DNA from 2 places in the Oceanobacillus sp. FSL K6-0118 genome. Region 2 is predicted to be linked to the other one. Evidence: a T-box and tRNA genes for the amino acid it is inferred to sense, from the RefSeq annotation. Region 2 holds a T-box; the other holds one or more tRNA genes.

What was found. A T-box is a leader RNA that pairs with one kind of tRNA and senses whether it is charged. The one in region 2 lies ahead of glyQ (glycine--tRNA ligase subunit alpha), so its partner is inferred to be a tRNA-Gly.
Region 1: it encodes a tRNA-Gly, which carries the amino acid that the T-box ahead of glyQ (glycine--tRNA ligase subunit alpha) is inferred to sense. The anticodon was not compared.

The regions. Positions count from the first base shown of each region.
Region 1 is NZ_JBBOVR010000001.1:990,942-994,924, reverse strand. It holds rRNA gene MHI02_RS05220 (23S ribosomal RNA) at 1-253, opposite strand, end outside; rRNA gene MHI02_RS05215 (16S ribosomal RNA) at 697-2,262, opposite strand; tRNA gene MHI02_RS05210 (tRNA-Ile) at 2,505-2,578, opposite strand; tRNA gene MHI02_RS05205 (tRNA-Gly) at 2,592-2,665, opposite strand; tRNA gene MHI02_RS05200 (tRNA-Arg) at 2,834-2,910, opposite strand; tRNA gene MHI02_RS05195 (tRNA-Arg) at 2,924-3,000, opposite strand; tRNA gene MHI02_RS05190 (tRNA-Leu) at 3,002-3,090, opposite strand; tRNA gene MHI02_RS05185 (tRNA-Gly) at 3,096-3,170, opposite strand; tRNA gene MHI02_RS05180 (tRNA-Leu) at 3,195-3,279, opposite strand; tRNA gene MHI02_RS05175 (tRNA-Lys) at 3,287-3,359, opposite strand; tRNA gene MHI02_RS05170 (tRNA-Thr) at 3,368-3,443, opposite strand; tRNA gene MHI02_RS05165 (tRNA-Tyr) at 3,463-3,547, opposite strand; tRNA gene MHI02_RS05160 (tRNA-Phe) at 3,553-3,628, opposite strand; tRNA gene MHI02_RS05155 (tRNA-Asp) at 3,656-3,732, opposite strand; tRNA gene MHI02_RS05150 (tRNA-Met) at 3,745-3,821, opposite strand; tRNA gene MHI02_RS05145 (tRNA-Val) at 3,851-3,926, opposite strand.
Region 2 is NZ_JBBOVR010000001.1:2,370,707-2,374,689, forward strand. It holds gene glyS (glycine--tRNA ligase subunit beta) at 1-1,897, opposite strand, end outside; gene glyQ (glycine--tRNA ligase subunit alpha) at 1,898-2,776, opposite strand; T-box leader at 2,839-3,007, opposite strand; gene recO (DNA repair protein RecO) at 3,073-3,816, opposite strand; gene MHI02_RS12230 (YqzL family protein) at 3,874-3,983, opposite strand, start outside.

The DNA.
Region 1 (3,983 bases), 1.4 Mb from region 2:
TCGCCGCTACTTGGGAAATCGCATTTGCTTTCTCTTCCTCCAGGTACTGAGATGTTTCAGTTCCCTGGGTGTGCCTCTTATGCCCTATGTATTCAGACATAAGTCCTGTTCCATTACGAACAGTGGGTTTCCCCATTCGGAAATCCTCGGATCTAAGTTTACTTACAACTCCCCGAGGCATATCGGTGTTAGTCCCGTCCTTCATCGGCTCCTAGTGCCAAGGCATCCACCGTGCGCCCTTATTCACTTAACTAAGTTTACAATGAATAAGCGTGCTATTATATAGCCTTGCTTTAAAATTTGATGTCTTGTTTACTCTTATTTAGTTTTCAAGGTACAAAGTTTCAGAGAGATTTGCTCTCTCAAAACTGAACCAAACAACACAGTATGTTTCATCCAAATTAGGATGTTCCGTAATGTCCAGCTGCAGCACCCAGCGACTAGCAAACTTCCTTCACCTCCGCGCGATAAAGAAGACTTGCCGACTGGTGAAACCAGAGGCTTAGTCGCACTTATACCCTTGTGGTGTAAGTCAACATCGATTCACTTACGTTCATCGTGTTTCCTTTATCTCCTTCGGTAGAAGAATGTCCGATTAAAATCGCCACTTTGCGCGGCAACATCGGACCACCTGGCATGGCCAGGCGCAGTTTGTACGTCGCTAACCGGGTGCTTTCGCTTTTCGTATATCCTTAGAAAGGAGGTGATCCAGCCGCACCTTCCGATACGGCTACCTTGTTACGACTTCACCCCAATCATTGGTCCCACCTTCGGCGGCTGGCTCCAAAAGGTTACCTCACCGACTTCGGGTGTTACCAACTCTCGTGGTGTGACGGGCGGTGTGTACAAGACCCGGGAACGTATTCACCGCGGCATGCTGATCCGCGATTACTAGCGATTCCGGCTTCATGTAGGCGAGTTGCAGCCTACAATCCGAACTGAGAATGGTTTTATGGGATTTGCTTGACCTTGCGGTTTCGCTGCCCTTTGTACCATCCATTGTAGCACGTGTGTAGCCCAGGTCATAAGGGGCATGATGATTTGACGTCATCCCCACCTTCCTCCGGTTTGTCACCGGCAGTCACCTTAGAGTGCCCAACTTAATGCTGGCAACTAAGATCAAGGGTTGCGCTCGTTGCGGGACTTAACCCAACATCTCACGACACGAGCTGACGACAACCATGCACCACCTGTCACTTTCGTCCCCGAAGGGAAATCCCTATCTCTAGGGAGGGCGAAAGGATGTCAAGACCTGGTAAGGTTCTTCGCGTTGCTTCGAATTAAACCACATGCTCCACCGCTTGTGCGGGTCCCCGTCAATTCTTTTGAGTTTCAGCCTTGCGGCCGTACTCCCCAGGCGGAGTGCTTAATGCGTTAACTTCAGCACTAAGGGGCGGAAACCCCCTAACACCTAGCACTCATCGTTTACGGCGTGGACTACCAGGGTATCTAATCCTGTTCGCTACCCACGCTTTCGCTCCTCAGCGTCAGTTACAGACCAGAGAGTCGCCTTCGCCACTGGTGTTCCTCCATATCTCTACGCATTTCACCGCTACACATGGAATTCCACTCTCCTCTTCTGCACTCAAGTCCTCCAGTTTCCAATGACCCTCCACGGTTAAGCCGTGGGCTTTCACATCAGACTTAAAAGACCGCCTGCGAGCGCTTTACGCCCAATAAATCCGGACAACGCTTGCCACCTACGTATTACCGCGGCTGCTGGCACGTAGTTAGCCGTGGCTTTCTGGTTAGGTACCGTCAAGGTCAGGTCAGTTACTACCTGACTTGTTCTTCCCTAACAACAGAGTTTTACGATCCGAAAACCTTCTTCACTCACGCGGCGTTGCTCCGTCAGACTTTCGTCCATTGCGGAAGATTCCCTACTGCTGCCTCCCGTAGGAGTCTGGGCCGTGTCTCAGTCCCAGTGTGGCCGATCACCCTCTCAGGTCGGCTACGCATCGTTGCCTTGGTGAGCCTTTACCTCACCAACTAGCTAATGCGCCGCGGGCCCATCTATAAGTGACAGCTTACGCCGCCTTTCAAACTTCTTATTATGCAATAAAAAGTATTATCCGGTATTAGCTCACGTTTCCGCGAGTTATCCCAGTCTTATAGGTAGGTTGCCCACGTGTTACTCACCCGTCCGCCGCTCGTTCCACTCTCTTCACCCCGAAGGGATCAGAAGAGATTCCCGCGCTCGACTTGCATGTATTAGGCACGCCGCCAGCGTTCGTCCTGAGCCAAGATCAAACTCTCCAAAAAAGTTTGTTTCAAATGAATGAAATTCATTTGAAATTCTTAGCTTTTAGAGGAAAAACCTCTATTTTTTAAAAAGAAAAACGAGTTTCTTTTTCTTGACATACTGGTTGTTTTGTTCAGTTTTCAAAGAGCAAAATTTATTATCGCTTCAAATAAGTAACTTTAATAATATATCATATTCACTATATCTTTGTCAACAACTTCTTAAAAGATATTTTTGGATCATCCAACTAAAATTCATTGGATGGGCCTGAGTGGACTCGAACCACCGACCTCACGCTTATCAGGCGTGCGCTCTAACCAGCTGAGCTACAGGCCCATTATAAAAATAATGGAGCGGGTGATGGGAATCGAACCCACGACATCAGCTTGGAAGGCTGAGGTTATACCATTTAACTACACCCGCACAATTTAATTAAATTTGTACTTTAGATTCAATCCCGACCAACATGCCTCTCCATCTACAAGCCTATTCAAGGAAGTCAATGCTTCGAGGCAACTCGTAGATTATTCGGTAGAAGTGTCGCTCGTGGCTGAGGTTATACCATTTAACTACACCCGCATAATAATAAGGTGGCCGAGAAGACAGGATTCGAACCTGCGACCCACAGCTTAGAAGGCTGTTGCTCTATCCAACTGAGCTACTCCCCGTGCACTATGTATATGGCGCGCCCGAGAGGAGTCGAACCCCTAACCTTTTGATCCGTAGTCAAACGCTCTATCCAATTGAGCTACGGGCGCATGGTGCCGAGGACCGGAATCGAACCGGTACGGTAGTCACCTACCGCAGGATTTTAAGTCCTGTGCGTCTGCCAGTTCCGCCACCCCGGCAAGAGTGGAGCGGAAGACGGGATTCGAACCCGCGACCCCCACCTTGGCAAGGTGGTGTTCTACCACTGAACTACTTCCGCATGATATTATATTAAGTAATGAAATGGTGCGGGTGAAGGGAGTCGAACCCCCACATCCGAAGATACTAGATCCTAAGTCTAGCGCGTCTGCCAATTCCGCCACACCCGCATAATGATGAGCCATGAAGGATTCGAACCTTCGACCCTCTGATTAAAAGTCAGATGCTCTACCGACTGAGCTAATGGCTCATTAAAAATGGTGCCGGCCAGAGGACTTGAACCCCCAACCTACTGATTACAAGTCAGTTGCTCTACCAGTTGAGCTAGGCCGGCGAATGATAAAGTTATTAAATGGTGGAGGGGGGCAGATTCGAACTGCCGAACCCAGAGGGAGCGGATTTACAGTCCGCCGCGTTTAGCCACTTCGCTACCCCTCCAACAATGGTGGCTCGGGACGGAATCGAACCGCCGACACACGGATTTTCAGTCCGTTGCTCTACCGACTGAGCTACCGAGCCATCATAATGGAATCTATTCATTTAAAATGGCGGTCCGGACGGGACTCGAACCCGCGACCTCCTGCGTGACAGGCAGGCATTCTAACCAGCTGAACTACCGGACCAATTCAAATATTTGGTTGCGGGGGTAGGATTTGAACCTACGACCTTCGGGTTATGAGCCCGACGAGCTACCAGACTGCTCCACCCCGCGATGTGAAAAATATAAGATTTAGAAGTTAATGGTGGAGGATACAGGGCTCGAACCTGTGACCCCCTGCTTGTAAGGCAGGTGCTCTCCCAGCTGAGCTAATCCTCCAACGCATTAGGATGTGCTAGTACATGTGTTGCGACAGGTCATCGCGTACTTAACATG
Region 2 (3,983 bases):
CAAAGTTGTTTAAAGCGTGATTGTAATCTGTAACAATATTTTGGTACGTTTCAAATAAAACTTTTTCAGACTCTGTTTCAAACAACTTTGTATCAATATTCATATTTTCCGTTTTGCCAGCTAAGTTTAGTACTCGCACTAATGCTTCTTCAATCGATTTGAAGTTTGGATCATTTCGTTTTTCGGATAGTACTCTTGCTTTTTTCTCTGTAAATACATAAACACCAATTCCATTATCCGTTACAGCTTGAATGACATCAGACTCAACATTGTTTTCTTTTAATAGATAAGAAGCACGATGTTGGAAAAACTCTTTTAATGTGTGTGTAACTTCTGCTTTATCATGAATTTCAATTTCAGTATTTTTATAGGTAGATTTAGCTATTTCTAGAAGAGATTCTAAAGAAATGTTCCATTTTTTATCGCTTAAAATCCGTAATATTCCTGTAGCTTGTCGACGTAAACCATAAGGATCTTGAGAACCAGTTGGTACTAAACCAATTAAAATACAACCTACAATGGTATCTAATTTATCAGCTATACTAACAATGGATCCTATTTGAGTTTCTGGTAAATTTCCGTTAGCCTGTTTTGGTAAATAATGTTCTCTTATCGCCTTAGCTATTTCTTCATCTTCACCAAAAATAGTGGCATATTTTTCTCCAATAATTCCTTGAAGTTCTGTAAATTCATCTACCATATTCGTCATTAAATCAAACTTGCTAATCTCAGCTACCCTGATTGCTTTATTCATCGTTATTTCATCCAGATGCAATTCATTACAAATCTCTTTTGTAAGGGAAACAACACGATTAACTTTATCCGAATAGGTTCCTAATTTTTCTTGGAAAACAACACGTTGTAATTTCTCTAAATAGAAATCAATAGATTGTTTTTGGTCTTCTTCATAGAAAAATTCAGCATCTGATAATCTAGCACGCAGTACCTTTTCATTTCCTTTAACTACTGTGGAAATGGATTGATTATCCCCGTTTCGAACACCTATGAATTTTGCTAATAATTCATTCTCATTAGACATGACAGGAAAATATCTTTGATGTTCTTTCATGGAAGTAATTAATACTTCAGACGGCAATTTTAAGTATTCTTCCTCAAATGATCCTACAAACACGGTAGGATACTCTACTAAATTACGTACCTCATTTAAAAGGTCTTTATCAACAGGAATCATAACATTCTCTTTTTCTTCCATGTTCTTTATTTGATCTAATATCATTTGTTCACGTTCATTTGAATCCACAATCACATATTCTTCACGTAATAAAGATTTATATTGTTGTGGTTCTTGGATAGTTATTTCATTTCCTAGGAACCTGTGACCAAATGTTTTATTACCTGTTTTAACTGTCGCCACCTCAAACGGAACCACTTCCTCACCGTAAAGTGCAACAAGCCAACGAATAGGACGAGCATATCTCATTGTTTGCGTAGACCATCGCATATTCTTTCCAAACTGAATGGACGTGATTATATTTTTAAATTCTGGAAGTAATTCGAAGGTTTTTTGACCTTCAATATGTTTTTTCACGTAGATATAAGAGATACCCTTAACTTCTTTAAAATAAATATCATCTACCGTTTTTCCTTGACCTTTTGTAAAGCCAATAGCTGCTTTCGTCCAATTGCCTTCAGAATCTTTTGCGATACTTTCGGATGGACCTTTCACTTCTTCTTCAACACTTTCTTGAAATTCTTCCATGTTTTGAACTAAAACAGCTAATCTTCTTGGGGTAGAATATGTTTTAATATTGTCTGAGGAGATGCGTAAATCCGTTAACCATTTTGCTGTTTTTTCATATAATTGCTTTTCAGCATCATCAATAAAGCGAGCGGGTAATTCCTCTAAACCAATTTCAAATAATACATTTTTCGCCATTTATTTCTCCTCCTTCTTTAGCATAGGAAATCCAAGACGTTCACGTTCAGCAACATATGCTTTCGCAATTTTTCGTGCCAAATTACGAATTCGTGAAATATAACCTGTACGTTCCGTTACAGAAATGACCCCTTTTGCATCTAATAAATTAAACGTATGGGAACATTTTAGTACATAGTCGTAAGCTGGAAAGACAAGTCCTTTTTCCATTGTTGCTTTTGCTTCTTTCTCATACATCGTAAACAAATCGAATAACATTTCTGTATTGGATTCTTCAAACGTATATTTAGAATGTTCGAACTCAGGCTGATAAAAAATATCGTGAACCGTAACACCATTATTCCATTCGAGTTCAAATACGTTTTCTTTATTTTGAATGTAAGAAGCTAATCTTTCTATCCCATAGGTTAACTCTACAGCAACTGGATTTGCTTCTAAACCGCCAATTTGCTGAAAATAAGTGAACTGGGTAATCTCCATTCCATCAAGCCATACTTCCCATCCTAAACCAGCAGCACCTAATGTAGGATTTTCCCAATTATCTTCAACGAAACGAATATCATGTTCTAATGGATTAATACCTAATGCTTTTAAAGAGTCTAAATATAACTCTTGGATATTATCGGGAGATGGTTTCATAATGACTTGGAATTGATGGTGTTGGTACAATCTATTTGGATTTTCACCATAGCGACCATCATCGGGTCTCCTGGATGGTTCCACATAAGCTACGTTCCAAGGCTCTGGCCCTAAACTTCTAAGTAAAGTCATTGGAGACATGGTTCCTGCACCTTTTTCTACATCATAAGCCTGCATTAAAATACAATTCTGATTCGACCAATATTTTTGAAGCGTTAATATCATATTCTGGATATTCATATCGATTCATTCCTCCTAAAATTAGTAAAATTAAAAGCCGTCCCTATGCCTTATTCATAAGACATAGGGACGGCTTTCACCGCGGTTCCACCCTATTTGCTCAAACGTTTGAGCCACTTTATAAAAATGCTCCGGAGCGCCTTTCTCTGTACCCCTATTATCCAGCTTACACCAACCTGGACTCGCTTAAAATAGGCGATAACAGATACTCCTCTCCATCTCTGCACGATTCACTTTTTTATCGAATTATGTACAAATCATACTGTATCATGATAAACTTGTCAACTTTCACCGAATTATTTCAACAAATCCAATTGGTTTAAAAATTTTCTTGCCTTGATATAGTATCCACCATAACGATCATAGTAATTATCTAGAATTTGTCTCATTATATTTTTATTTTCATCCTTAACTGAGATATTATTCACTCTTTCCAACCCGATTTCGGAAAAAATGTATAGTAGTTTAGGCAATGGTTTGGGTAGAAAAGTTGATTCTGGATCTATATGTCTGCAACGAGAACATAATAGACCTCCTTCGTTTATAGAAAAAGCAACAAGTTCCTCTTTTCTGCCGCAATTGACACAACTGTCTACCTTTGGTGCAAATCCACCTTTTTTATATAATTTCATTTCATACATAATAACAGGTATCTCACAAGCCTCATTTTCTGCAATATAATCCATTGTATGTTGTAATTGCTCAAAAATATAGGGCTCACCTTGTCGATCTTCCAATATTTTATCTGTTAACTCCATAACATAAGCAGTATAGGCCGTCTTTATAATATCTTCACGAATGGAACGATTAGAATTAATAATTTCGCCCTGTTGAATGGTACTTAAACCTTTGTTAACGTAAATAAAAAATTGGGCAAATATGAATGGCTGGGTCACCGCAGCCATTCTACTTTTTGGCTTTTTTGCACCTCTGGCCAATGCAGTAATTTTTCCAAACTTCTTACTAAAAATGGTTACTATTCTATGTGTTTCGCCATAATCTTTGGATTTCATTATAATTCCATTAATTTTTTCAAGCATATCAATTCACCATCTCCAAATAGATATGCCGAGAACGGATCTAAAACTAAGGTTACATTATAAATTCGATTCTAACGATGATTCTTTATCGTTTTCCATTTGACCGAATTCATTAGAATCATGCTGGTCGTTTTCTAGCTCCTTAAACAATAAATACGATTCAATAC